DNA from 4 places in the Kitasatospora sp. NPDC058046 genome. Region 1 is predicted to be linked to each of the others. Evidence: riboswitches for the same ligand, from Rfam matches in the RefSeq annotation. Region 1 holds a riboswitch; each other region holds the start of a gene.
The links. A riboswitch is a leader RNA that binds a small molecule or an ion and turns the genes downstream of it on or off. The one in region 1 is predicted to bind cobalamin.

Region 1 (6,961 bases):
AGCGCGTCCCCGGCGCCGACGGATCCCGCGGTCAGGGCGAGGTGGGTGCCCGACTCCCCCGGCGCGAGGGCGAGCAGGTAGGTGCCGCCGACGTCGGGGACGAAGCCGATGCCGGCCTCCGGCAGGGCGACCCGGGTGCTCTCCGTGACGATCCGGACGCTGCCGTGGGCGGAGACGCCGACCCCGCCGCCCATCACGATGCCGTTCATCACGGCGACGTAGGGCTTCGGGTAGCGGGCGATCCGGGCGTTGAGGCGGTACTCGTCGCGCCAGAACTCCTCGACGGCACCCGGGTCGCCGCCGGTGGCGGCGCGGTGGATGGCGACGATGTCGCCGCCGGCGCAGAAGGCGCGCTCACCGGCGCCGGTGATCACGACGCTCTCCACGTCGCCGTCCCGCTCCCACGCGTCCAGTGCGGCGGAGATCCTCCGCACCATGCCGTGGGTGAGGGCGTTCAGGGCCGCCGGGCGGTTGAGGACGATCAGACCCGCCCGGCCCTCACGCTGGACGAGGACCTCATCCGTACTCATCACGCGGCCCCGGTCAGGCCGCGGGCGACGATGACGCGCATGATCTCGTTGGTCCCTTCCAGGATCTGGTGCACCCGCAGGTCGCGGACGATCTTCTCGATGCCGTACTCGGCCAGGTAGCCGTAGCCGCCGTGGAGTTGGAGCGCCTGGTTGGCCACCTCGAAGCCGGTGTCGGTGGCGTGGCGCTTGGCCATCGCGCACAGCTCCGGCGCCCGGGGGTCGCCCCGGTCCAGCGCGGCGGCGGCCCGCCAGAGCAGCGAGCGGGCGGCCTCCAGCTCCGTGGCCATGTCGGCGAGCCGGAACCGCAGCGCCTGGGCGTGCAGCAGCGCGGCCCCGAACGCCTCCCGGTCGGCCAGGTGCCGGGTGGCCCGCTCCAGGGCGTCCTGCGCGCCGCCGACGGAGCAGGCGGCGAGCCGAGCCGGCCGCCGTTCAGCCCGTTCATGGCGATCCGGAAGCCCTCGCCCTCCCCGCCGAGCAGGCGGTCGGCCGGGAGCCGGACGCCGTCCAGCAGCACCTGCCGGGTCGGCTGGGCGTTCCAGCCCATCTTCTTCTCGTTCGGTCCGAAGGAGACGCCGGGGTCGTCCCGCTCCACCAGGAACGCGGAGACTCCCCGGGCCCCCGGGCCGCCGGTGCGGGCCATCACCACGTACACCTGCGAGGTGCCGGCGCCCGAGACGAACTGCTTGACGCCGTCCAGGACCCAGTGGTCCCCGTGCCGGCGGGCCCGGGTGGCCAGCGCGGCGGCGTCCGAGCCCGCGCCCGGCTCGGTGAGGCAGTAGCTGCCGAGCAGCTCCGTCGAGCAGAGCCCGGGCAGCAGCCGGGCGCGCTGGGCGGGGCTCCCGTAGCGGTCGATCATCCAGGCGACCATGTTGTGGATCGACAGGTAGCCGGCGATGGACGGGCAGCCGGTCGCCAGTGCCTCGAAGACGAGCACGCCGTCCTGGCGGCCGAGCTCCGAGCCGCCCGCCTCCTCCCGCACGTAGACGCCGCCGAGGCCCAGGTCGGCGGCCTTGCGCAGGACGTCGACCGGGAAGTGCTTGGCCTGGTCCCACGCGACGGCGTGCGGGGCGAGGTGCTCGCGGGCGAAGTCCCGGGTGGTCGCGACGATGGCGAGCTGGTCGTCGGTCAGATGGGTGTGCACGGCGCGCCTCAGCCCATCGTCGGGATGGTGAAGCTCGCGCCCTCCTTGGCCCCGGAGGGCCAGCGCGAGGTGACGGTGCGGGTGCGGGTGTAGAAGCGGATCGAGTCCGGCCCGTGCTGGTTGAGGTCGCCGAACGCGGAGCGCTTCCAGCCGCCGAAGGTGTGGTAGGCGATCGGCACCGGGATGGGCACGTTGACCCCGACCATGCCGGTGTTCACCCGCCGGGCGAAGTCCCGGGCGGTGTCGCCGTCCCGGGTGTAGATGGCCACCCCGTTGCCGAACTCGTGCTCGCTGGGCAGCCGCAGCGCCTCCTCGTAGTCGGCGGCACGCACCACGGTGAGCACCGGCCCGAAGATCTCCTCCCGGTAGATCCGCATGCCGGGCGTGACCCGGTCGAACAGCGAGGCACCGAGGAAGTAGCCGTCCTCGTGCCCCGCCAGCCGGAAGGCCCGTCCGTCGACGACGAGTTCGGCGCCCTCCTCGATCCCGAGGTCCAGGTAGCCGCGCACCCGCGCCAGCGCGTCGGCGCCGACCAGCGGGCCGAAGTCCGCCGCCGGGTCGTCCGAGCGCCCGACCTTGAGCGCGCCGATCCGCTCGACCAGCTTCGCCACCAGGGCGTCCGCCGTCGCCTCCCCCACCGGGACGGCCACCGAGATGGCCATGCAGCGCTCCCCGGCCGAGCCGTACCCGGCGCCGATCAGCGCGTCCGCCGCCTGGTCGAGGTCGGCGTCCGGCATCACGATCAGGTGGTTCTTGGCCCCGCCGAAGCACTGCGCCCGCTTCCCGTGCGCGGCGGCGGTGGCGTACACGTACTGGGCGACCGGCGTGGAGCCGACGAAGCCGAGCGCCTGGACGCGCGGGTCCTCCAGCAGGGTGTCCACGGCCTCCTTGTCGCCGTTGACGACGTTGAGCACGCCCGGCGGCAGCCCGGCCTCCAGGAACAGCTCGGCCAGCCGCAGCGGCACCGAGGGGTCGCGCTCCGAGGGCTTGAGCACGAAGGCGTTTCCGCAGGCCAGCGCGGGCGCGGCCTTCCAGAGCGGGATCATCGCCGGGAAGTTGAACGGCGTGATGCCCGCGACCACGCCGAGCGGCTGGCGCATCGAGTACACGTCGATGCCCGTCCCGGCGTTGTCGCTGAACTCGCCCTTCAGCAGGTGCGGGATGCCGGCGGCGAACTCCACGACCTCCAGGCCGCGTTGGATGTCGCCGTGGGCGTCGGCCACGGTCTTGCCGTGCTCGGCGGAGAGCAGCCGGGCCAGCTCGTCCTTCTCCTGCTCGACGAGCTGGAGGAACCGCAGCAGGACGCGGGCCCGCCGCTGCGGGTTCCAGGCGGCCCACGCGGGCTGGGCCTGCGCGGCGTCGGCGATCACCGCCTCGACCTCGGCGCGGCTCGCCAGGGGCACCCGGGCCTGCACCCGGCCGGTGTTGGGGTCGTACACGTCGCCGAAGCGGCCGGAGGTGCCGGCGGTGGGCTTGCCGGCGATGAAGTGGGTCAGCTCTCGGACCATCGGTTCCTACTCTCGACAGGGGTGGGGAGAGGAGGAATGGAGGCCGCCGCCGGTCGGCGGGCGCACGGTGGCGCGCCCCTCGGCACGGGCGTACGGCGGTGTGACGGTACGTCAGGACGCGGGCGCCCCGGCGGTCGTCGGCACGGGACAGCCGGGCGCGGTGGAACGGAAACAGCCCGGAGTCATGTGTGTCGTCTCCATCCTCGTGGAAAACACGAACCACCCGCGGCCGGTATCCTGACTCCCGGATCACCGCACGCCCTCAGGCCTTCCCGGCTGGCTGCCAGTGGCCGTCATCTGCGAGGACGGACTCCCCGGTCACAGTGGCGGGACCGTGCCGGACTCACACCGGCTTCCCTGACACCGCGGACCTGCCGTCGACCATATAGTTGGACGTCCTAGTAAGTCCAGGGGTACGCGCCCGCGCCGCGCCGCCGGAGGGCCGCTCACCCCCGTCCACCTGCCCGGACACGCCGGGAGCCGGCCCCGAGGGACCGGCTCCGAGGGCCGACTCCGAGGGCCGACTCCGAGGGCCGCCGCTCAGCGGCCGGTGGTGACGACCATGCGGAAGCGGGCCCGATTGGCGGCCATCTTCTCCACCGCCGCCGCGGTCCGCTCCAGCGGCACCTCCTCGACCCAGGCCCGCACCCCCGTCTGCGCCGCGAAGCGCAGCGTGTCCTGGGTGTCGACCGCGATGCCCGAGGAGTGCGCGTAGACCTTCCGGTCGCCCTGGATCAGCTGCAGGGCGCTCAGCTCCAGCGGCTCCGCCGGGAGTCCGACCATGACGAGCTCGCCCCGACGGGTGATCCCGTCGATCGTCGCCACCACGGCGGGCGCGTTGGTGACGGTGGACAGGACCACCTTCGCGCCCCCCAACTGCCGCAGGGCCTCGGCGACATCGCCCGCGGTGCTGTCGATGTAGTGGGCGGCGCCGAGCCGGAGCGCGAGCGGCCCCTTCTCCTGGCCGCGGGCGATGGCGACGGTACGGAAGCCCATCTTCTCGGCGAACTGGACGCCCAGGTGGCCGAGTCCGCCGATCCCCAGGATGGCGACGGTGTCCCCGGGCCGTGCGGCGGAGCGGCGCAGGGCGTTGAAGACCGTCACCCCCGCGCAGGCCAGCGGCGCCGCCTCGACCGCGGTGAGCTCGTCCGGGACCGCCGCCAGGGCCACGGCCGGGACGACGACGGAGTCGGCGAACCCGCCCGGATAGGCGACGCCGGGGATCTCGACCCGTGCGCAGTGCAGGCCGTCGCCCGCCCGGCACGCGTCGCAGTGCCCGCAGCTGCCGCCGTACCAGCCGACCGCGACCCGGTCGCCGACCCGCCAGCCCTCCACGCCCTCGCCGAGGGCGTCGACGCGGCCGGCGATCTCGTGCCCCGGGGTGATCGGGAAGGTGCTGCCGGGCAGCAGGCCGCCGGCGATGAGCAGGTCGGAGTGGCAGACCCCGCACGCCTCCACGGTGATCCGCACGGCTCCCGGACCGGGTTCCCGCGAGGGGACCTCGACCAGCTCGGGGGCCGCACCCGGCCCCGCGACCTGGACGGCGCGCAGCGCGGCGGCCGAGCCGCTGGGGGAGGTGGTCATGAGCGATCCCTTCGCCGGGTGATGTGCCCCGGAGCCCCAGGTGACCGCACCGCTCGTCCTGTTCCGGGCGCGCCTTTCGAGACGGATCGAAATGTCTCGAAAGAACTCGGAAGAAAAAGGTGGAGATAGGAATCGAACCCATCTGAACGGCCCTGCAAGCCGCCGCCTAGCCACTCGGCCACTCCACCCCGACAACGATGGAAACATTACACGCACATGAACACGGACCCTGACCAGAATTCCCCGGGAAGGGCGATGTTTCACCCCATGGGGCTCTTAGTGCGTCTAGTGTTATTTCTTTCGACATGGCGCCGGTAGGGTCCGACGAGCCAGCGCGTAAAAGACCGGGTGCGCTAGCCTGTGCCGATATCTCCGACCCGATGGGATTTCACTGATGGCCGTTGAGGAATCACGGTTCACCCATACCGCGGAGCCGCTCTGCGGAACCGCCGCGAACCGGTGCCAGTACAAGAACCTGCCCCTGCGCGACCTTCCCCCACTCGGCGTCGTGCGCCGCGCCAGGATCGCCCGCGAGGGCCTGCGCGAGCGCCGCGCCGACGTTCCGGCGCCCGGCCGGCCCTCCCGGTTCGCCGAGGGGGACTGGGTCCGGGTGAAGGACGAGGCCGCGGTGCGCGCCACCCTCGACGACAAGGACCGCCACCGCGGCCTGTGGTTCACCGGCAGCCAGTGGTCGTTCTGCGGCGGTGTCTACCAGGTCGAGCGCATCGTGCGCCGCATGATCGACGACCACTACCGGGTACGGCGCCTGTCGGGCACCGTCGCCCTGGCCGGCGCCACCTGCCACGGCGCCGACGGCGCCCAGGGCTGCGGGCTGGACTGCGCCCTGCTGTTCCGCGACGAATGGCTGGAGCCCGCGCCCGCGCCGGTCCCCGCCCCCCGTCCCGTCGCCCTGTGGGCGACCGTGCGCGGCCTCGCGGAGATCCGCGCGACCCTCGACCCCGACGGGCGCCTGCACGGCGTCCCCTTCCAGCCGGGGATGGAACACCACACCGGCACCCGTCACAGCGCCCTCGAACTGCGCCACCGGTCCCTCGCCTGGTGGCAACACCCCACCGGGGGGCGCTGGTTCATCCTCGACGGCCTGCGCTGCGGTGGCGAGCCGCTCGCCACCGGCTGCGACCGGCGGTGCGCCCTGCTCTGGCACGAGTCCTGGCTGCACCTGGAGCCGGCCGCCACCGCCCCCTGAGCGACCGTCAGCGCAGCCAGCGGTCGCGCACCAGCTTCGCGGTCAGGTGCAGCGGCCCGTCCCGGTCGCCGACGTAACATCGGGGAAGCGCGAACTCCCCGCCGTGGACACCGGGGCTGACCGCGCACCCGTACCCGTACCCGGTGTGCGCCACCGCCTCCACGGCGGCGTCGTCGAGCGAACCGTACGGGTAGCAGAACCCCTCGACCGACCGGCCCGTGAGGTCCTCCAGCACGTGGCGGCTGTCGGCGACCTGGGCCGCCAGATCCCGCGCCCCCAGGCCCGCCAGCCGCCGGTGCGTCAGCCCGTGCGAGCCGATCTCCACCCCCTCGGCGGCGGCCTCGCGGACCTGGGCCGCCGTCATCAGCGGCTTGCGCGGGCCCTGCTCGTCCCAGTCGTTGTACCCGCCGAGCCGGCCGGCCACCACGTAGACCGTCGCCGTGAAGTCGTACTCCGCCAGTGCGGGCAGGGCCTCCTCCACGAAGTCGCGGTATCCGTCGTCGAAGCTGAGCCCCACCTTTCCCGCGGCGGTTCCGTTCCGGTGGGAACGCATCAGCTCGCCCACCGACACCCCGCGCAGTCCGCGCGCGGACAGCCAGCGCAGCTGGCGGCGGAATCGTGCGGGGTCGACGGTGATCAGATAGGGATCCTCGGTCGCCGACGTCACCGAGTGGTACATCAACGTCCACGGGAGACGCGCCGCATCCAGGTCGGGCGCGCTTTCCGAACTATTGCGTGGTCGAACGAGTCGCATGTTCCGCTCCTGCCGTCCAGTGGCCCCGTCCGTTCAGGTGGCCCTCGGAGAAATTGCATTCTGGCAGCGTCGGGCCCGGCTTCCATTCGCGCCAGGCGACTCCGTACCATTTCACCCGGTTGCCGGAGCGGAATTCGGCGGGGCCCGTTCGGGCCGGGCCGGGGCGGCGGACGGTCAGCGGTGGTTGACGATGACGTAGATGCCCCAGCCGATCGCCGCGAGCACCAGCGCGAAGAG
Region 2 (6,961 bases), on a different contig from region 1:
TCATCGCACTGGAATCCGATGCGTCGGACATGTACAGCATCCAGACGTTCCTGGTGCCGGGGCTGCTGCAAACAGAGGACTACACACGTGCGGTGGTCCGCGCGCAGATAGAGGACGCTGGTGCGGAGCAGGTCGAGCGCCTCACGAAGGTCCGCCAGGAGCGGCGCGCAGTGCTGATGAGGGAAGCGCCGCTTCGTATGTGGGTCGTTCTGTCGGAATCCGTGCTGAAGCACCGGATCGGCGGCCGCGCGGTCATGCAGGAGCAGCTCGACTTCCTGGTTGCCAGCGCCGAACAGCCGAACATCAACATCCAGGTCCTGCCGGAGGAATCGGATGTCCATGCGGCGCTCTTCGGCCCCGTCGCCATCTTGAGCTTCCCTGAAGCGACCGAAACGGACGTGGTGTACGTCGACAGCCTGCTCAGCACGCTCTACATCGAGGAGCCGGAGGAAGTGTTCAAGTACACCAACCTGTTCCGCCGTGCCCTGGCGGAGTCGCTGCCGCGTACCGAATCGGTCGCACTCATCGAGCGTGCAAAGGACAAGATCTAGAAATGGTGAGTACGTTCCCGCCGGTTGCTGCTGTTGCCGGCCTTGAATGGCGTAAGTCGTCGTACTCGGGTGCGCAGAGCGACTGCGTCGAAGTGGCTGTGGGCCTGCCCGGCGCGGTACCGGTTCGTGACTCGAAGGACTCGGGCGGGCCGGCGCTGCTCTTCCCGGCAGATGCCTGGTCGTCCTTCCTCGCTGGGGTCAAGGCCGGGGAGTTTTCGACCAACTGACATGACAGAGGTGCCCCGCACGGCCACGGCCGTGCGGGGCACCTCTGTCATTCGTTCTGTTCTTCCTAGAAGTCGTCGTCGAAGGCGACGGAGCCCTCGACGGCGACCTGGTACGCCGAGACGCGGCGCTCGAAGAAGTTGGTCAGCTCCTGGACGTTCTGGAGCTCCATGAAGCCGAACGGGTTCGTCGACCCGTAGCGGATCGGCAGGCCCAGGCGGGCCAGGCGCTGGTCCGCCACGGCCTGCAGGTACTCGCGCATCGAGGCGGTGTTCATGCCGGGCAGGCCGTCACCGCACAGGTCCTGGGCGAACTGGAGCTCGGCCTCGACGGCCTCCTCCAGCATCTCCGTGACCTGCTTGGCCATCTCGTCGTCGAAGAGGTCGGGCTCCTCCTCGCGGACGGTGTCGACCACCGACATCGCGAAGTCCATGTGCATGGACTCGTCGCGGAACACCCAGTTGGTGCCCGTGGCCAGGCCGTGCAGCAGGCCGCGCGAACGGAACCAGTACACGTAGGCGAAGGCGCCGTAGAAGAACAGGCCCTCCACGCAAGCCGCGAAGCAGATCAGGTTCAGGAGGAACGCGCGGCGGTCCTCCTTGGTCTGCAGCGAGTCGATGTGGTCGACCGCGTTCATGTACTTGAAGCAGAACTGCGCCTTCTGGCGGATGGAGGGGATGTTCTCCACCGCGGCGAAGGCCGCGTTGCGGTCCTCCGGGTCGGGCAGGTAGGTGTCCAGCAGCGTCAGGTAGAACTGGACGTGCACGGCCTCTTCGAACAGCTGCCGCGAGAGGTACAGGCGCGCCTCGGGCGAGTTGATGTGCTTGTAGAGGCTCAGCACCACGTTGTTGGAGACGATCGAGTCGCCCGTCGCGAAGAACGCGACCAGCCGGCCGATGAGGTGGCGCTCGCCCTCGCTGAGCTTCGCCAGGTCGGCGACGTCGGAGTGCAGGTCCACCTCCTCGACGGTCCAGGTGTTCTTGATCGCGTCCCGGTACCGGTCGTAGAACGACGGGTAGCGCATCGGGCGCAGGGTCAGCTCGAAGCCGGGGTCGAGCAGCATCTTGCGGTCTTCGGGGGTGGTCACTGGCAGGCCTCGCAGGACTCGGGGTTCTCCAGGGAGCAGGCGATGGCGGCTTCCTGCTCCGGGGTGAGGGAGGGGGTGTTCACGGGCACCGGCGCCGGCGCGGCGGCACGGGCGGTGCCGGACGCGGCCTGGGCGATGCGGGTGGCCGGGCGCGAACGCAGGTAGTAGGTGGTCTTCAGACCCACCTTCCACGCGTAGGCGTACATCGAGCTGAGCTTGCCGATGGTCGGCGCCGCCATGAACAGGTTCAGGGACTGGCTCTGGTCCAGGTACGGCATGCGGGCCGCGGCCAGGTCGATCAGCGCGCGCTGCGGCAGCTCCCAGGCCGTCCGGTACAGCGAACGGACCCCGGCGGGCAGCCAGTTCAGGTCCTGGACGGAGCCGTTGGCGTCGCGCAGGGCGTCGCGGGTCTGCTGGTCCCAGACGCCGAGCTCCTTGAGCTCGCGCACCAGGTACGGGTTGACCTGGAGGAACTCGCCGGACAGCGTCTCGCGCTTGAACAGGTTGGACACCTGCGGCTCGATGCACTCGTACACGCCGGCGATGGACGCGATGGTCGCGGTCGGCGCGATGGCCAGCAGCAGCGAGTTTCGCAGGCCGGTCTCGGCGATCCGGGCGCGCAGCGCCGTCCAGCGGTCGGCCCACTGCGGGGCGGCCGTCGGGAAGTGGTCGATGTGCAGCTCGCCGCGGGCGGCGCGGGTCTCGCCGTACGCCTCGTGGCGGCCGAGCTGCTCGGCCAGGTCGGCGGAGCGCTCGTACGCGGTGAGCATGATGCGCTCGGCGATCAGCGTGGACAGGCGGGCGGCCTCGGCGGAGTCGAAGTCGATCCGCAGCTTGAAGAAGACGTCCTGGAGGCCCATCACGCCGAGGCCGACCGGCCGCCAGCGGGAGTTGGAGGTGCCGGCCTCGGTGGTCGGGTAGAAGTTGATGTCCACCACGCGGTCGAGGAACGTCACGGCCGTGCGGACGGTGGCGTCGAGGCGCTCCCAGTCCATGGCGCCGAGCAGGTCGTCGACCGTGGCACCGGGGGCCACGTGGGCGCCGAGGTTGACCGAGCCGAGGTTGCAGACGGCGGTCTCGGAGTCGTCCGTGACCTCCAGGATCTCCGTGCACAGGTTGGAGGAGTGCACGGTGCGGCCCGGCAGGGCGGTCTGGTTGGCGGCGCGGTTGGAGGCGTCCTTGAAGGTCATCCAGCCGTTGCCGGTCTGCGCCAGGGTGCGCATCATGCGGGCGTACAGGGTCTGCGCCGGGATGGTGCGGACGGCCTTGCCGGCCAGCTCGGCCTTGCGGTAGGCCTCGTCGAAGTCGGCGCCCCACAGGTCGACCAGCTCCGGCACGTCGGCCGGGGAGAACAGCGACCAGTCCTGGTTGGCGTTGACCCGGCGCATGAACTCGTCCGGGATCCAGTGCGCCAGGTTGAGGTTGTGGGTGCGGCGGGCCTCTTCGCCGGTGTTGTCGCGGAGCTCCAGGAACTCCTCGATGTCGGCGTGCCAGGTCTCCAGGTAGACGCAGGCCGCGCCCTTGCGGCGGCCGCCCTGGTTGACGGCGGCGACCGAGGAGTCGAGGGTGCGCAGGAACGGCACGATGCCGTTGGACTTGCCGTTGGTGCCGCGGATCAGGCTGCCGCGCGAGCGGATGCGCGAGTAGGACAGGCCGATGCCGCCGGCGTGCTTGGACAGGCGGGCGATCTGCGCGTAGCGGTTGTAGATCGAGTCCAGGTTGTCCAGCGGCGAGTCGAGCAGGTAGCAGCTCGACATCTGCGGGTGCCGGGTGCCGGAGTTGAAGAGCGTCGGCGAGGAGGTCAGGTACTCCAGGCGGCTCATCAGGCCGTACAGCTCGGCCACCTCGCGCACCGACTGCTCGGAGTCGCCGACCGCCAGGCCGCAGGCGACGCGGAGCAGGAAGTGCTGCGGGGTCTCGATCACCTTGCGGGTGATCGGGTGGCGCAGCAGGTAGCGGGACTGCACGGTGCGCAGGCCGAAGTACTCGAAGCGGTCGTCGCCGGCGGTGTCGATCAGCGCGTCCAGGGCGGCGGCGTGCTTGGCGACGAAGTCCGCGGTGGTGTCGCCGATCAGGCCCTCGGTGTGGCCGACGGCGATCGAGGCGGAGAAGGACACCGAGCCCTGGCTGTTCGCCTCGTCGACGATCTCCAGCGCGAGCAGGCGGGCGGCCAGCTTCGAGTACTGGGGGTCCTCGGCGATCATCGACGCGGCGGCGTCCACGGCCAGCCCGCGCAGCTCGGCGAAGTCCGAGCCGGCGTGGCGGCCGCGCAGCGCGGCGGCGGCGACATGGCCGGGGTCGACCTCGGTGAGGTCGGTGCTGCGGTCGGTGAGCAGCCGCAGCAGCGCGCCCCCGGGGTCGGAGACCGTCGGGTCGGTGAAGGCGGTACCGGAGCCCTGGGCGGGCAGGGTGGCTGAGGCAGCGGTGGTCAAGGCGCTCTCTCCTGGCGGCGATCGGCGGCGGTGCTCGGGGGGCCACCGGGCCGATCTGGGCAGGGGAGCACGGCGCGAACGCAAAAAAGCGTCGCGCGAGGTGACTCCCCGGCCCGCCCGCGAGGCCCGGAGGGGTACTGCTGGTGCCGGCGCGGCCTCTGCGGGAGGGCCGTGGCGCACGCCGTCGGCAGGTACTCGGACTCGCGGGGTGCGGCTGCTGGAGCCGCCCGCTCACCGCTGCGGGGCAGTCCCGGATTCGCACCGGGTTCCCCTGCATCGACAGCAGAAGCGAGCATACATGTTGTGCCGCCGGACTGCGGCGGCACCATATGTTGTGCCTGTCGTGTCGCGGATGTGCGTGGGCCGGGCGGCCGGTCAGTGCTTCAGATAGACCTTGTACGTGCTCGAATCGCCGGTCGGCGAGGTGAATTGGGCGACCAGCCGGTAGTGTCCGGCGGCGCCCAGGGCCTCGCCCAGGGCCCGGTCGGTGGCCCTCGGCGCGGTGCTGTCGAGGACGACCATGGTGAACCAGCCGTCCCGGATCGCGGCGACGCTGCCGTCGTCGCCGTGGTGCTCGACCCCGGCCCCGTCGCGGTAGTCGGTGCCGGCGCGCGCGGAGACCCACTGCTCGGGCTTGGAGACGCCGCCGAGGTAGTACTCGGCGAGTCCGTCGACCTCGGTGAGGTAGCGGCCCTGGGGCTCCGTGTGGACCCGCAGGACGGCCAGCAGGCGGCCGGAGTCGGGGCCGTTCTGGTAGCGCAGCGCGGACTGCTCCAGGCCGAGGGCGAGCAGGGCGACCCAGACCAGGATGCCGAGCTGGGGGTGGCGGAAGTGGGCGCCGACCAGCCGGGTCAGGCCGACCCCGGCGAGCGGGGCGGCCAGCAGCATGCCGTAGCCGAGGTGGCGGAACAGCGCGCCGGAGGTGCCGGTCCACAGGTGGGCGGCGGGGACCAGCAGGGCGGTGGCGGTCAGGACGGCCCCGAGCAGGGCGCGCCGGCCCCGGGTGGTGGGGAGGGGCTCCTTCTCCGGCGCGTCGTGCTCGGGCATCTGTTCGCGGCGCGCGTAGGCGATGGTGCCGGCCACCGCGAGGACGGTGAACAGGCCGGCCCACTGGAGCGTGCCGAGCAGGACCGAGCCGGCCGAGCCGGGGGCGTTGCCGCGCGAGGGCGACCACCCGGCGACCTTGCCGAGGGTGCCGTACGGGAGCAGTAGGACGAGGGTGCCGAGGGCCGTCAGCAGTGAGCGCAGGGCGGCCGGGCCCACCCGGTGGTACGGCCGGGCGCAGGCGAAGGCGAGGGCCACCAGGGCGGGGACGGCGAAGGCCGCGGAGTAGGCCGTGGCGCAGGCCAGCGCCGTGGGCGGGGCGGCGAGCAGGGCCAGGGCCGGATGGCGGCCTGCGGTGAACACCGTGGTCCAGGCCGAGAGGGCGACCAGCAGGACGGCGAGGGACTCGGGCGCGGCGTAGAAGCCGACCACGACGGTGGACTGGAGGACGGCGTACCCGGCGATGGCGCAGATGGCGACCCGCTCGTTGAACAGCCGCCGGGTCAGCGAGTACAGCAGGACCGTGGTGAGCAGTGCGAAGCCGAGGCTGAGCAGCCGGGTGCCCCAGATGCCGTTGGCGTCGGCGGCGGCGCCGGCCAGCGGCGGGTAGAGCCAGGGCGAGCCGTGCACCCGGTCGACCAGGTCGGTGGTGACCGGGGTGCCGTGCAGCAGGTGGGCCAGCTGCTGGCGGCCGGCGACCATGGCGGCGGCCTCGTCGGGGTGCGCGGCGGCCAGCAGGCGCAGCGAGAGGGCGGCCTGGACGGTGAGGACGGCGCCCAGCAGGCCGCGGGCGATCCACCGGCGCCGGGGGCTGGTGCCCGGGTCCCAGCCGATCGCGGGGACCTGCGGGATGGTGTACGGGGCCAGCTCGACGCCGTCGGGGTTGTCGACCGTTACGGCGGGGCGCGGACCGTCGGGGCTGTCCACCGCCACGGCGCCGGGCCCGTCCGGGTCCGGCTCGGCGGCCGGGTCGTGGGCGGAGCGGCCGTGCGGGACGGGGGAGAACTCGGACTCAGTGCTCATCAGGGGTTCCGGATGTCGAAGCCGTAACGGGGGTCGGACACGCGCTGCTTGAACGCGGCGAGGGTGTCCGGCACGGCCTCGACCCGCCAGTCCGCCCGCTTGACGATGTTGAACCAGACGAAGCCGACGATGTCGTCGTGCGCCTCCAGCCCGGAGAACAGCTGGTCGATGTCCGCGTGCTGGCGCTTGCCCTGTTCGGAGGCGGTCTCGCTGATGAAGAAGGGCTTCTGGGAGAAGCCGCGGATCTCGGCCATGGTCGGGCCGTAGAGCGCGTCGAAGGTCTTGGGCCCGGTCTTGGTGAAGTAGCCGGTCATGCCGGCCCAGTCGACGTAGGTGTCGCCGGGGTAGTACGGCTCCAGGCGGGTGTTGGGCGCGGGGTCGGTGATGTTGGGGCTCCAGACCCAGATCACGTTGGTGGCGCCGGCCTGGTCGAAGAGGTCGTGGACGTGGCACCAGGCGGCCACGAAGTCCTCGGGGGTGGCGGCCTGACGGCCCCACGGGTACCAGTCGCCGTTCATCTCGTGGGCGATGCTGACGGCGATCGGCAGGTTGAACTTGGCCACGGCCTTGGCGACGCCGCGCACGTAGTCGTCGGTGTC
Region 3 (6,961 bases), on a different contig from region 1:
CGCGGAACTTGTTGACGAACCAGCCCGCCACGTGCCGCTGGTCCTCCGCCGACAGCAGCGCCAGCGTCCCGTACATCGCCGCGAAGACCCCGCCGCGGTCGATGTCCCCGACCACCACCACCGGCAGGGCGGCGGCCGTGGCCAGGCCCATGTTGGCGATGTCGCGGTCGCGCAGGTTGATCTCGGCGGGCGATCCCGCGCCCTCGCAGACCACCACGTCGTAGCGGCCGCGCAGGTCGGCCAGGCACTCCAGGGCGCGCTCCAGCAGGACGGGCTTGCGCTCGCGGTAGTCCAGCGCGCCGACCTCGGCCACCGGCCGGCCGAGCAGCACCACCTGGCTGCGGCCGTCCGCGCCCGGCTTGAGCAGCACCGGGTTCATCGCCGCCTCCGGCTCCACCCGGGCGGCCTGCGCCTGCATCGCCTGGGCGCGGCCGATCTCGGCGCCGTCGGCGGTGACGAAGGAGTTGAGCGACATGTTCTGCGCCTTGAACGGCGCGACCCGTACGCCCTGGCGGGCGAGCCACCGGCAGATTCCGGCCGTCACCACGCTCTTGCCAGCGTCCGAGGTCGTCCCCGCGACCAGCAGTGCGTTGCTCATGCCCGTCCCCTCTTCTTCAGCAGTGCCCGCAGCAGGACGTGCCCCGCGACCGTCGTACCCAGCGCCAGTGCGCCCACCCGCCGGGAGAGCGCGCAGGCCCGCTCGATGTCGTCCACCGTCACCGGCCGCAGCTCCGCGCCCAGGACGGGCCGGTGCTCCACCCGCTCGCCGTACCGCAGCGTGCCGCCCAGTCGGACGCCCACCGCGCCGGCGAACGCCGATTCGGCCTGGCCCGCGTTCGGGCTCGGGTGCGCGGAGCCGTCGCGCCGCCAGACCCGCCAGGCGGTCCGGGGCTCGGGGGCGGCGGCCACCGTCAGCAGCGCCGTCAGCCGGGCGCCCGGCCAGCCCGCCACGTCGTCCAGCCGGGCCGAGGCCCAGCCGAACCGGGCGTAGCGGGGCGAGCGGTGGCCGACCATGGCGTCCAGGGTGTTCACGGCGCGGAAGGCCAGCAGGCCGGGGGTGCCGGCCAGGGCGCCCCAGGTCAGCGCGTTCACCACGGCGTCGGCGGTGTTCTCGGCCACCGACTCGACCACCGCCCGGGCGATCTGCTGCCCGTCCAGCGCGCTCGGGTCCCGCCCGCACAGGTGCGGCAGCCGCTCCCGGGCGGCGGCGAGGTCGCCGGCGGCCAGCGAGCGGCCGATGGTGCGGGCCTCCCGGGTCAGCGAGGTGCCGCCGAGTACCGTCCAGGTCGCGGCCGCCGCCAGCGCCGCCCGGCCCAGCGGGCGCCGGCCCACCGTACGGTCCAGGGCGAGCGCGCCCGCCGCGACCGCGCCCACGCACAGCGCGGTGTACCCGGCCCCGGCGGCGCGGTCGTCGCGCCACAGCCGCCGCTCCAGCCGGGTCGCGGCGCTGCCGAAGAAGGCCACCGGGTGGCCCCGGCGGGGGTCGGCGAAGCGGGCGTCGGCGGCGTAGCCCGCGGCGGCGCCGAGCGCGAACACGGCGGCGCGGGCCAGCGGGCGCGAGGCTCGGGTCAGCGGGCGCGGAGCGGGGGAAGGCGCGCGCGGGGTCATCGGCCGCACGGCGGAGGGCAGCTCGGAGTCCGGCCGGGCGGGGCAGCCTGCATCGCGTGCGTGTCCTCACTCAGGGTCCGCGCCCTGGATCGACGTGACGGCGGCGAGAGTCTCCTGGCTTCCGGGTCGAACGCACCCCCGGAGCCTTCCAGCGGCCGTCGACGGCCCGCCGTGGCGATGTTCCGAGCGTGCTCCCCGGTGACAGTGGCGGGACCGCGCCGGACTTCCACCGGCTTCCTCTCCATGCCTCCGTTTGGCCCCAGGATCCCATCACGGGCCCGAACCGGGAGTCAACCGAGGTCACGGAGGGGTTGGTCACACGGGGACGCCGCTGACGCCCGGTCGGATCGCCCGGCGCGGCCCCGCCCCGACCCCCGCCACCGGCACCCCCTGAGTACCGCCCTGAGCACCCCGGGAGCGCCCGCCGGGTGACCCGGACGGCCCAGCCCGGTGGCCGGTCGGGCGGAGCGCCGGTGAACTGGGGCTCGAACACCGTCCGGTCCGTGAACAACGTCCGTGAACAACGTCCGTGAACAACAGAGCGGGGAGCGAGATGCGTTGGGGAACCGCCGCCGTCGTGGCGGCCGCCGCGGTGGGGGCCGCCGTGCTGGTGGTCGGCCGCCGGGCCTCCGAGCGGATGGTCCGTCCGGTGACCGCCGTCCAGGAGTCCGGGCCGGTCCAGGTCCGCGCCCTCGCCGCCGGCCGGGTCACCTTCACCCGCGGTCCCGCGAGCCTGCGCCCCGGCCGCTGGGCGGTGGAGTGGGCGGACGGCGGGCACGCGGTCGTCGAGGAGGTGCTGCACGCCGACGAACAGGGCGTCACCCGCCGACTGGTCCGCGCCGACCGGGGCACCCTCGTCCCCGGCACCGAGGTCCGCTTCACCCCGCGGGTCCACCTCGGCGACCCCACCGAGGCGCTCGGCCTCGCCTTCGCCGACACCACCGCCGACGGCGAGCTCGGCGCCCTCCCCGCCTGGCGGCTCGACGGCAAGCGCGGCACCTGGGTGATCCTGGTGCACGGCCCCGGCGACGACCGCCGGCAGACCCTCCCGGTGCTCCCCGTCCTCGACCGGCTCGGCCTGCCCGCCCTCGCCGTCACCTACCGCGGCGACCGGGGCGCCCCCGCCTCCCCGGACGGGCTCAGCCACTTCGGCGAGACCGAGTGGCGCGACATCGAGGCGGCGGTACGGCTGGCGCTCGACAGCGGCGCGGGCAAGGTGATCCTGTACGGCTGGTCCGTCGGCGCGACCATCGTGCTGCAGACCGTGGCCCGCTCCGCCTGGTCGCACGCCGTCCGCGGCCTGATCCTCGACTCGCCCGTGCTCGACCTGCCCGCCTCCGCCCGCCGGGACGCCGCCCGGGCCGGCTTCCAGGGCGTCGCCGCCGAGCTCGGCGCCCTCGCCGCCGAGGGCCGCACCGGGGTCGACCTCGCCGACTTCGGCCGCATCGCCGACGGCACCGACCTGCGGGTGCCGACCCTCCTCCTGCACAGCCCCGAGGACAGGATCGCGCCCTTCGGCGCCGCCGAGAAGCTGGCCGCCGCCCGCCGCGACGTGGTGAGCCTCCAACCCTTCCCCGGCGCCGACCACGCCACCCTCTGGAACACCGCCCCCGACCGCTACACCGAACTCCTCCGCCGCTGGCTCACCCCGCTCCTCTAGGGCCCGTCTTCGAACTCGCGTCTGCGGGCCGACGCCGGGGCACGCACCTCGCCGCGTTGTCGTCGGTCGCCAATGGCCCCCAGCCTTCGGCCGGGAGGTGCCCCCACCGCAGTGGCTCCCTCCTCCGCCTTGCGATGCACGCACCCCAACGCCGCCCCGCCCGCCCTCCGGGCGGACGACGGGAGTTCGAAGACCGGCCCTGGCCCCTCAACCACCCCCCCTGTGCGCGAGGGCGTTTTCGGCTGGTCCCCGCCGCTTTTCCCGGTGCGATTCCCCCCGTCCGGGAATGAACGTTCCTCCCATTCCTCCGGGCCCGCGTGAAAAGTCGGCCCGGCCGACTTCCGGTGCGGCTCGATCCCGATCACCGCGCCCGCCATCCGTCCGGATTCGGGCTGGACAGTCCTGCCGGGCGTCGCCGGGCCGAAACGCCCCCGTACGGGCCCCTCGGCTGTCAGGAGCAATATTTGGCCCGGCCCCTTACCCCCCACCCGTACGCACGGTGACCGCCCGAGCATTCCCGGCAACCGGGCCGCCCCCCATGGCATGGGCAGGTCACACGTTTCCGGCCAGGCGGTTTGCCGTTGTTGCCCGATCTTGCGGAGGTGCCACCGGCGGTCGCCCGGTCGTACGGACAACCGGATGTGACAGAAGGCCGGTACAAGGGGAAGACTGCTCGACGTGACGTCTCGGAACCCGCGCGACCGTGATGCCCCGCTCCCGCCGACGATCGGTACCGGTGCGACGGTGACCCGTCTCCCCGGAACGGCCCAACGGCCCGCCGGTGGCAGGCCGGGCGGGGCGGGAGTCCCCCGTAACGCAGTACCCCGGCGACGAGGGCCCGCTCCGGCTCCCGGGCGGGGCAGGGTTCCCGTGCCGGAGGGCTTTCCGGCACCCTCCGAGCTGGCGCCGCTGGCCCGCCGGATGCTGGTGGACGCCGTCCGGGTCGCCCGCTGGGCCGGTGAGCTGGCCGAGGTCGACAAGCGTGGCGAGCTGCTCCCGGACGACGCCCGCGCGGCGGGCCGGGCCCTGGCCATGACGGTCGGTGCCGCCGCCAAGGCGTGGGGGCAGGCGCTGCTGGTGGGCCTGGTGGAGGCCCGGGACGGCGGAGCCGGCCCCGGCTGGCGCCTGCACGCCTGGGAGCACGACGACGAGGCCGTGGTGCGCGGCTGGTCGGCGCTGTTCGACGCCTGGACCCTGCTCGCCCCGGTGCCGCCCGCGGCGCTGCGCGGCGTCTTCGCGGTCCTGGCCGGGCAGGCCGTGGACCAGGCCCCGCAGCTGCTCTCCTTCCTGCACCTGGTGGACGGCCCGGTCGCCGAGAGCGAGCTGCTGGAGCTGCTGCGCCGCGGCCTGGACGAGCGCCGGGTCGGCACCGGCCTCGGCGGACCCGGCCTGTCGCCGGTGCCGCACGCGGCCTCGGCCGTCTCCGCCGTCCGCGGCACCTGCCGCGCGCCGCAGATCGACACCCCGGCCGCGCCCTCGGACGTGGCCGCCGTCCTGGACTGGATGCTGGACGGCCTGGCGGCCGTCGGCGCCCTGGTGCGCAGGAACGACGCCGCGGAGCTGTCGCCGCTCGGCCACTGGGCGGTGCGGGCGAAGCTGGAGGAGATCTGCACGGTCGCGCAGACCGCGGCCGGGCACATCGAGCAGAGCGCCTTCGAGCTGCTGAACGCCTGTGCGGACTACTCGCCGGGCCCGGCCCGCGCCGAGTTCCGGGCCTGGGTCGCGGCCCGGCCGGCCGACCGGGCGGTGGGCGAGCTGCTGGACGCCGCCCAGGGCGACGACGCGCTGGTGCGCGGGCTGGCCTTCGAGGCGCTGCGGGTGGCCGGCGGACCGGCCGAGCAGGCGGTGCGCGCGGCGGTGGACGAGCCGGTGCTGCGCCCGTACGCGCTGCTGTGGCTGGCGGAGCGCGCGGACGAGGGCGTCGCCCCGGCGGACGTGCTGGGCGCGGAGGACGCGGCCTGGCTCTGGGTGGACACCGCGGCCGCGGTGCTCGACCACGGCGAGACCGAGCTGCTGGTGGGCCACGTCGAGGGCGCCGCGGCGGGCGACCCGGTCCGGCTGTTCGCCCGGGCCCGGCAGTCCGGCCACCCGCGGGCGGCCTCGGTGCTGACGGCGGTCTCGAGCGTGCACCCGGACCCGGGCGTGGCCCGGGCGGCCCGCCGCTCGGCGTTCAGCGTGCACACCGGCGGCGCCTGAGCCGCACGGGCGCACGGGAACACGGGCGCACAGGAACACGGGAACACGGGAAGGGCCCGGAACCACCAGGTTCCGGGCCCTTCCCCATGTCGGTCGTGGGACGGCTCAGCCGAGCCGCGACTCCGCCCGCCGGGCGCGGACGTCGCCGACCTTCTGCCCCACCTTGCGGCGGATGACCAGCAGCGGCGCCATCGCGGCGAGCGTGATCTGGGCGAACGCGCCGACGTGCATCAGGCTGTCGCCGCCGGGCAGCCCGGTCGCCCAGGCGGCCAGGCAGCCGATCGCGACGACGACCCAGCAGAGCGTGGCGGTGGCCAGCAGCCCCTGCGGCTTCGGGTACTCGATCCGGCTGACCATCAGGTACGCGGCGCCGAAGATGGCGAGCAGACCGGGCAGGAACGGCGGGTCGAGCAGCACGATGGCGATCACCGTCATCGCGCCCATCGGGCAGGGCATGCCCTGGAACACCCCGGGCCGCATCTTGACGGCCGAGAAGCGGGCCAGCCGCAGGACCACCGCGAGCAGTACGGTCAGCGCGATCAGCGCCGACAGCTTGCTGTTGGAACCCGGGGAGACCATCCCCCAGACCGCGACGAAGTAGGCCGGCGCGATGCCGAAGCTGATCAGGTCCGCGAGGTTGTCCAGTTCCGCTCCGAGGGCGGAGGAGCGCAGCTTGCGCGCCACCAGCCCGTCGAAGAGGTCGCACATCGAGCCGATCAGCAGCAGCGTGACCGCGGTGGCGGCGCTGTGCCGGTCCGGAGCGGCGTCCGGGTTGGTGATGTGCGGGACCAGGACCCCGGTGGTGATCGAGTAGATCGCCAGGAAGCCGCAGACGGCGTTCCCCAGGGTCAGGAAGTCGGCCGTGGACAGGTGCTGGGGAGAGCGCGGGGCACGCAGCTCGCGGTCCCGTGCCCAGCGGCGGCGGCGCAGGGCCGTCTCCTCGTCGTCCAGGCCGACGATTGTCTCAGGATCAGTCACGGTCAAGGCGCGTCACCCCGGCTGTGGTCTTCTGGCCGACCTCGACGCCGACCTCGACGCCGGCCGGCAGGTAGGTGTCGACGCGGGACCCGAACCGGATCAGACCGATCCGGTCGCCCTGCTCGACCTTGGTTCCGGCGTCCACGTACGGCACGATGCGGCGGGCCACGGCCCCCGCGATCTGGACCATCTCGATGTCGCCGAGCTCGGTGTCGAAGTGCCAGACGACCCGCTCGTTCTGGTCGCTGTCCTTGTTGAACGCGGGGACGAAGCCGCCCGCGACGTGCTCGACCGACGTCACGGTGCCCGGCAGGGGCGCGCGGTTGACGTGGACGTTCAGCGGGCTCATGAAGATCGCGACCCGGGTGCGGCCGTCCGGCCAGGCGTCGATGCTCTGCACCACGCCGTCGGCGGGGGAGATCACTCTGCCCGTGCCGATCTCACGCTCGGGGTCGCGGAAGAACCACAGCATGCCCGCGCCGAGGGCACAGGCGGGTACCGCAGCCAGGGCCCACTTGC
Region 4 (6,961 bases), on a different contig from region 1:
GAGTCGCTCTGGCCGCTGTACCACGGCCGCAAGCTCTACGACGACTGGATCGCCACCCACCGGCTCGGCATCGAGTCGGCCCAGTGGGACAACCAGCCGGCCGCCGTGGTCAAGATGCGCAATCAGCTCGCCCGCGCCCACCAGGAGCGCGAGGAGTACCGGCTCGCCGCCGAGCAGCTGGCGCTCGCCACGGAGCTGGTCCCGCTGGTGACGAACCGCCGGGTGGTCGGGGTGCTCTACGAGACCGACGGCCTGCTCTGCCTGGCCGACGGCCGCCCGGGCGACGCGGTGGAGCGCTTCACCCTGGCCCTGGCGGAGAACCGGGGCGACGACCACGGCGAGATCGTCCAGAGCTACAACCTGGCGCAGGCGCTGATCGCCGACGGCCGTCCGGAGGAGGCGCTGACCCTGCTGGCCGAGGCCACCGCCCGGGCCGCGCGGACGCGGGACAACGACATGCTGATGAAGCTGCCGCTGGTCCGCGCCCGGGCCCACCGGGCGCTCGGGCAGCTGGACCTCGCCGTCGCCCACGCGGACGACTGCGCCCGGCAGGCCAGGGAGCGGAACCAGTTCGCGAAGGAGGCGCAGGCCCACACCCTGCTCGTCACCCTCGCGGAGGAGCTGGACGACGCGGAGCTGGCGGAGCGCAGCCGCGCGCGGCTGCGGCAGCTGGCGGGCTGAGGGGCGGTACGGGTCGGGGGCCGGTGCCGGCGGGACACGGCGTGATCAGGGCCCGGTACGGAAGGACACCCGGGTGCGGTGCCCGCCGGTGCGGACGGTGAGCCCGTGCTCGGGGAGGCCGGCCGGGTCGCCGCCGTCGGCGAGCCAGCAGGCCACGGCGGAGCCGAGCAGCAGCGGGTCGACGGCGGGGTCGGGGCGGCCCCAGTCCGGTTCGGCACGGGCCTCCAGCAGCCGGCCGCCGTGCAGCCGGAGCAGGTGGCGGGCCGGGCCGAGGGCGGCCACCGCGACGGCGAGGCCGGGCAGTTCGGCGGCGGTGTCGGCGAGCCAGCGGGTGGCGGGGCGTTCGGCGTGGGCCTCGGTGCGGGCGATCACCTCGGCCGTGTAGCGCAGGGCGTCGCCCGGGTGCTCGTCGGTGAGGGCGTGGAAGCCGCGCGGGGTGTGGTCGTCCGGGTGGAAGGGGTAGCGCCGCAGGCTCACCTCGGTCCCCTCGGTGCTGCCCTCGACGTCGTACGCGGTGGGCCACTCGGCGGCCCCGGGGCAGGGGACGGGCCTGGGGTAGGGCGGCAGGGAGGGTTCGCCCCCGGGTTCGTCCAGGCCGTCCAGGAAGGAGTAGAGCAGTGGGCGCAGCAGCCGGGCGGACTCGCCGCGGTGGGCGAGTGAGCGGTCGGTGATCTCGCGCAGGCCGGCCGGGGCCTCGGCGAGGGCCTGTTCGAGCTGGGCGGCGAGGTCCCCGTCCGGGTCGAGGACGGGGGCGGCCTGGCCGAAGGCGTAGCTGGGGGAGCGCGGGTCGAGTTCGGCGGCGCCGGTGGCGACGAGCATGGTGCGGTGTTCCAGGGCGGCGCCGTAGACGGTGACCGAGCCGTGGTCGCCGATCACGCAGTCGGCGGCGACGAGCGCGGCCTGCCAGCCCTGGTGGGGCGGGATCAGGCGCAGGCCCATCCGACGGGCGTCGTCGAGCAGCGCCCCGGGTGCGTGGCGGCTCCACACGTTGGGGTGCAGGACGACGGCCACCGTGTACTCGTCGGCGGGCAGTTGGCGGACGAGCCGCCGGGGCAGGTCGGGGTGGCGGCCGAATAACGAGTGCTCGCTCCAGGTGGAGCTGACGACGACGAGCCGTCGGCCGCCGACGGCGCCGAGCGCGGCGCGGTAGCCGTCCCGGGAGCGCCGGCTGGCGAGCATCCGGTCGAAGCACGGGTCGCCGACCACCCGGGCGACGTCCAGGGCCTCGGGGCAGGAGGTCCGCAGCCGGTCCAGCTGTTCGGGGTGGGAGAGCCCGAGGACGTCCACGAACACCCGCCCGCGGTGGGTGAGTTCGTTGCGGGACAGGCCGGCGGCGCTGACCGTGTCGCCGGTGGACTCGGTGACCAGGCGGTTGTAGCCGGCGCCGTGCGGCAGGACGACGAGGCGGGCGTCCAGGCGGTGCATGGAGGAGTGGACGGCGCAGGCGACGGCCAGGTCGAAGCGGTGGCGGACGGCGTCGTCCCAGTCCAGCACGGTGAAGCCGGACAGGCCGTGCAGGTAGTCGTCCAGGGTGCGGTCGGCGAAGACGGAACCGGGGTTGACGGTGAAGTACCACTCGATGCCGTGCGGGCTCAGCAGGGAGAGGACGTCCAGCACCCGGGTGGCCGAGGTGAGGGTGCGGGCGACCGCCAGCACGCGGGCCTTGACCGGGTCGGTGTTCCAGCGGTCGGCGGGCCAGGCATGGGGGTGGGACGGCACATCATGATCGTACTGGCCGGGGCCGTTCACGGCGCGCCTTCCCGAGCGGGAGTCAGCGGCCCGAGCGGGAGTCAGCGGACCGGGCGGGAGGCGGCAGGTCGGGCAGGCGTCGGCGGGAGGGGTCAGCCCACCGCCGCGCTGGGCTCGTGGTGCTCGGCGGCGGCGCACTCGTCGAGGAGGGGGCGCATGGCCTCGTCCACGAGCCGGTAGCGCACCACTCGTCCGTCCCGGTCGCCGGTGACCACGCCGGCCGTACGGAGCAGCCGCAGGGCCTGGGAGACGGCGGGGTCGCGCATGCCGGTGGCCACCGCGAGGTCGCTGACGGCGAGCGGGCCGGCCCGGTGGAGGGCGAGCAGCAGGGCGAGCCGTCCGGGGTCGGCGAGCAGGGAGAACCGCTCGGCCCAGGACCGGACGTGCGCGGGGTCGCCGATCGCGGCGATGGCCTCGCAGACCCGGTGCCCGTCGATGGTGCGGTGGCCCGCGCGGTCGGCCGGTACGAGATGCATGCGGACATTCTTGCAGGCGGCCGCCTGTGATCCTGGACACCTGCGCAGGTGCGCAGCCTTGCACGGGTCGGGGCGCGGCCCCTACGGTGTTCCCCGCCGTGGTGCTCGGGAAGACCGGTGACGGACCCTCAGGGGTCCCAGCCCGGAGCGGCCCTCGCCACTGTGATCGGGTCGTTCCTCCGCCCGCGGAGGAACGTCGTCCGTGCCCACGGAGCCACTGGGTGCCTCGCGCACCTGGGAAGGCGGGCACGGGTATCCCGTCAGCCAGGAGACCGGCCACGGCATCTCACGAGGTTTTCCACGAGGTGCTGGAGCGTGATCCGCAGATGACCCTGCCCGAAACCGTTGCCGCCGGCGCGAAGCCGGCCCCTTCCGTGCTGCCCAGCTTCAGATGGCGGCGCGAGGACACCGTCCGTACGGCCGGGCTGATGGCGGTGATCGTGGCCATGCACGTGGTGGCCTTCGGCACGCTGATCTTCCTGGTCGCGCCCGAGCGGTACGCGGTCGGTACCCAGGTCTTCGGGGTGGGCCTCGGCATCACCGCGTACACCCTCGGGATGCGGCACGCGTTCGACGCCGACCACATCGCGGTGATCGACAACACCACCCGCAAGCTGATGGCGGACGGCAAGCGGCCGGTCTCGGTGGGCTTCTGGTTCGCCCTCGGGCACTCCTCGATGGTGGTGCTGATGGCCGCCCTGGTGGCGGGCGGCGCGCAGCTGGCGAACACGCTGATGGACGACGAGTCGGCCACCCACAAGTGGCTGGGCGTGATCGGGACGACCACCTCCGGCGTGTTCCTCTACCTGATCGGCGCGCTCAACCTGGCGGCGCTGCTCGGCATCCTCAGGGTGTTCCGCTCGATGCGGGCCGGGAAGTTCGACGAGAAGGAGCTGGAGGCGCACCTCGACTCGCGCGGCTTCATGGCCCGGGTGCTGAACCGGGCGACCCGTTCGATCACCCGGCCGGGGCAGATGTTCCCGGTGGGCATGGTGCTGGGCCTGGGCTTCGACACCGCGACCGAGGTCACCCTGATGGTGATGGCCGGCTCGGGCGCGGCCTCCGGGCTGCCCTGGTACGCGATCGTCTGCCTGCCGCTGCTGTTCGCGGCGGGGATGAGCCTGTTCGACACCTTGGACGGGACGTTCATGAACTTCGCGTACCAGTGGGCCTTCGCCAACCCGGTCCGGAAGGTGTACTACAACCTGACCATCACGGGTCTGTCGATCGCGGTGGCCTTCATCATCGGCACCATCGAGCTGGTCGGGGTGCTGCACGAGAAGCTCGACCTGACCGACCCGGTCACCGGGTTCGTCGCGGACATCTCGCTGGACAACGTGGGCTACGCCATCGCCGGGCTGTTCGTGGTGGTCTGGGCGATCGCGATCGGGTACTGGAAGCTCGCCCGGGTCGAGCAGCGCTGGACGCCCGAGGGCTCCTGAGCCGAGCGGCCCGGCCGCCCGCGGCGCCTCCCCGAGTCCGGGGAGGCGCCGTTCGCGTGTCCGGGGTCAGCGCTCCTCGCGGAAGTCGACGTGCCGGCCCGCGGCCGGGTCGTACTTGCGCAGGACCATCCGGTCCGGGTCGTTGCGGCGGTTCTTGCGGGTCACGTACGTGAAGCCGGTGCCGGCGGTGGAGCGGAGCCTGATCACCGGGCGCAGTTCGCTGCGGGCCATGGGACGTCCTCCTGGGGTCTGGGGGTCGGGGTCTCGGGGTCCGGTCCGAGGGGTTGGCTCGAACCGTACATCGAAATGGAAGTCATTTTCATCTGGTGTAACGTGAGCCCGGTCCTGCCCATTCCCGGACGCCAGGGAGCACCCATGTCCGCCCGCTGCCAACTCACCGGCCGCCGGCCCGGCTTCGGCAACGCGATCTCGCACTCGCACCGCCGCACCGGCCGCCGCTTCGACCCCAACATCCAGCGCAAGCGCTACTGGCTGCCCGGCGAGGGCCGGTACGTCCGGCTGGCGCTGAGCGCCAAGGGCATCCGCACCGTCGACGCGATCGGCATCGAGGCCGCCGTCGCCCGCATCCGCGCCCGGGGGGAGAAGGTCTGATGGCCAAGCAGAGCAAGATCGCCAAGAACGAGCGGCGGCGCGCCGTCGTCGCCCGCCACGCCGAGCGCCGGGCCGAGCTCAAGCGGACCATCGCCCACCCCGGCACCGGCCCCGCCGAGCGCGCCGCCGCCCAGGCCGAACTCGCCCGCCAGCCGCGCGACGCCAGCGCCACCCGGGTCCGCAACCGGGACGCCGTGGACGGCCGGCCCCGCGGCTACCTGCGGGCCTTCGGCCTCTCCCGGGTCAACCTGCGCGCCCACGCCCACGCCGGGCACCTGCCCGGCGTCCGCAAGGCGAGCTGGTGAGCGCCGTGGACGGGACCAGGCTGCCGGTGGTGGTCGTCGCCGGCCTGCACGCGGAGCAGCGCCGGGCCGCCGTCGAGGAACTGGCGGCGGCCGCGGTGGACGCCGTGGTCCTGCACCACGACCTGCGGGACGCCGCACTCGGCACCGTCCGCCGCGAGCTGCGCGACGCCGCCGGGGCCTTCGACGTGGCCGACGTCCCGCTGGCGAACGACTGCCCGTGCTGCGCCCTGCGCGAGGACCTGCTGCCCCGGCTGCTGGAGATCGCCGACGGCGGCCGGTACGGACTGGCGATCGTCGAACTGTGGGGCGGCAGCGACCCGCACCCCGCGGTCGAGGTGATCGCCGGGGGAGAGGTGGACGGGAGGCGGCTCGACGACGCCGTCGAACTGGCGGGCGTGGTCACCGCCGTCGACCCGGACCGGCTGGTCGGCGAGCTCTCCGTCCCCGACGACCTGGTGGAGCACGGCGAGCAGACCGCCTCGCGCGACGACCGGACCCGCGCCGAGGCGCTCGCCCACCAGATCGAGTACGCCGGCACGCTCGCCGTGCCGCGCGCCGCGGCGCACGCGCCGGGGCTCGCCCTCCTGCGCCAGCTGCACGCCACCGCCCGGACCGTCCGGCTCGGCACCGGCGCGCTCACCCGGGCCGCGCTCGGCGGCTTCGACGTGGCCGCCGCCCGCGACCGGGTCAACCCGGCGCTCGCGCTGCTGCCGCAGGAGCGGGACGAGGCGGGCGTCGCCACCCTGCTGTGGGAGCGCCGCCGACCGCTCCACCCCGAGCGGCTGCACCGGGCGCTGGAACTGCTCGTCCCGGCGGCGCAGCGCAGCCGCGGCCGGTTCTGGCTGGCCAACCGGCCCGACCTGATACTCGCCTGGGACGCCGCCGGGGCGAACCTCGCGGTCGAGGAGTGCGGGCCCTGGCTCACCTCCCTGCCCGACGCGGCCTGGGAGCTCTACCCGCCCGCGCGCCGGGCCGCCGCCGCCCTCGACTGGCACCCCCGGCACGGCGACCGGGTGCAGCAGCTCAGCTTCACCGCCGAGGGGCTGGACGTCGACGGCATCACCGACCTGCTCGACTCCTGCCTGCTCACCGACGCCGAACTCGCCGCCGGCGAACCCGGCTGGAAGGCCCTGCCGGACGCCTTCCAGGACCTGCTCGACCCCGTCCACTGAAGGAGCGCCCTCCCGTGCGCAAACGATCCGCCCCGCCGAAGCCCCGGCCCAACCCGCTGCTCGCGGCGGGCATCGAGTACATCGACTACAAGGACACCGACCTGCTGCGCCGCTTCGTCTCCGACCGCGGCAAGATCCGCGGCCGCCGGGTCACCCGGCTCACCGCCGAGCAGCAGCGGGCGGTGGCCCGGGCGATCAAGAACGCCCGGGAGACGGCCCTCCTGCCGTACGCCTCGGGCGCCACCCGCTAGCGCCGCCCGACGACGCGTTCGACCACACCACCCGAGAAGGAGCCCGCGATGGCCGTACCCAAGCGCAAGACCTCCCGCAGCAACACCCGGCACCGCCGGGCCCAGTGGCGGGCGACGCCCCCGAAGCTGGTCGCGATCACCCTGAACGGCCGGGAGATGCTCGTCCCGCAGAACCTCGTCCCGGCGTACCGGCGGGGTCTGCTCGACCCGGACGGGCAGTAGGCGCGACGGGAGGAAGCCGCCGCCGAGGGGAGGTGGGCCCCTCGGCGGCGG

Region 2: linked by a shared signal. The riboswitch ahead of ACFVU7_RS06430 (ribonucleoside-diphosphate reductase subunit alpha) and the one ahead of ACFVU7_RS22720 (CoA-acylating methylmalonate-semialdehyde dehydrogenase) in region 1 are both predicted to bind cobalamin.
Region 3: linked by a shared signal. The riboswitch ahead of ACFVU7_RS18260 (cobalamin biosynthesis protein) and the one ahead of ACFVU7_RS22720 (CoA-acylating methylmalonate-semialdehyde dehydrogenase) in region 1 are both predicted to bind cobalamin.
Region 4: linked by a shared signal. The riboswitch ahead of ACFVU7_RS12735 (HoxN/HupN/NixA family nickel/cobalt transporter) and the one ahead of ACFVU7_RS22720 (CoA-acylating methylmalonate-semialdehyde dehydrogenase) in region 1 are both predicted to bind cobalamin.

Annotation. Positions count from the first base shown of each region.
Region 1 is NZ_JBHVRS010000011.1:64,716-71,676, reverse strand. Features, by position in the region: gene ACFVU7_RS22730 (enoyl-CoA hydratase/isomerase family protein) at 1-530, opposite strand, end outside; partial or broken gene ACFVU7_RS22725 (acyl-CoA dehydrogenase family protein) at 530-1,671, opposite strand; gene ACFVU7_RS22720 (CoA-acylating methylmalonate-semialdehyde dehydrogenase) at 1,680-3,179, opposite strand; cobalamin riboswitch at 3,389-3,580, opposite strand; gene ACFVU7_RS22715 (alcohol dehydrogenase catalytic domain-containing protein) at 3,720-4,763, opposite strand; tRNA gene ACFVU7_RS22710 (tRNA-Cys) at 4,881-4,951, opposite strand; gene ACFVU7_RS22705 (hypothetical protein) at 5,158-5,970, shown strand; gene ACFVU7_RS22700 (polysaccharide deacetylase family protein) at 5,978-6,637, opposite strand; gene ACFVU7_RS22695 (hypothetical protein) at 6,899-6,961, opposite strand, start outside.
Region 2 is NZ_JBHVRS010000002.1:489,643-496,603, forward strand. Features, by position in the region: gene ACFVU7_RS06415 (helix-turn-helix domain-containing protein) at 1-551, shown strand, start outside; gene ACFVU7_RS06420 (DUF397 domain-containing protein) at 554-778, shown strand; gene ACFVU7_RS06425 (ribonucleotide-diphosphate reductase subunit beta) at 844-1,839, opposite strand; gene ACFVU7_RS06430 (ribonucleoside-diphosphate reductase subunit alpha) at 1,860-4,271, opposite strand; cobalamin riboswitch at 4,464-4,598, opposite strand; gene ACFVU7_RS06435 (glycosyltransferase family 39 protein) at 4,671-6,362, opposite strand; gene ACFVU7_RS06440 (glycoside hydrolase family 26 protein) at 6,362-6,961, opposite strand, start outside.
Region 3 is NZ_JBHVRS010000008.1:73,730-80,690, reverse strand. Features, by position in the region: gene ACFVU7_RS18265 (cobyric acid synthase) at 1-598, opposite strand, end outside; gene ACFVU7_RS18260 (cobalamin biosynthesis protein) at 595-1,608, opposite strand; cobalamin riboswitch at 1,716-1,849, opposite strand; gene ACFVU7_RS18255 (alpha/beta hydrolase family protein) at 2,162-3,268, shown strand; gene ACFVU7_RS18250 (hypothetical protein) at 4,139-5,464, shown strand; gene ACFVU7_RS18245 (phosphatidylcholine/phosphatidylserine synthase) at 5,570-6,448, opposite strand; gene ACFVU7_RS18240 (phosphatidylserine decarboxylase) at 6,435-6,961, opposite strand, start outside.
Region 4 is NZ_JBHVRS010000005.1:109,355-116,315, forward strand. Features, by position in the region: gene ACFVU7_RS12720 (AAA family ATPase) at 1-681, shown strand, start outside; gene ACFVU7_RS12725 (hypothetical protein) at 727-2,400, opposite strand; gene ACFVU7_RS12730 (metalloregulator ArsR/SmtB family transcription factor) at 2,523-2,906, opposite strand; cobalamin riboswitch at 2,989-3,202, shown strand; gene ACFVU7_RS12735 (HoxN/HupN/NixA family nickel/cobalt transporter) at 3,233-4,348, shown strand; gene rpmG (50S ribosomal protein L33) at 4,415-4,579, opposite strand; gene rpmB (50S ribosomal protein L28) at 4,724-4,960, shown strand; gene rpsN (30S ribosomal protein S14) at 4,960-5,265, shown strand; gene ACFVU7_RS12755 (CobW family GTP-binding protein) at 5,271-6,437, shown strand; gene rpsR (30S ribosomal protein S18) at 6,452-6,688, shown strand; gene rpmF (50S ribosomal protein L32) at 6,737-6,910, shown strand.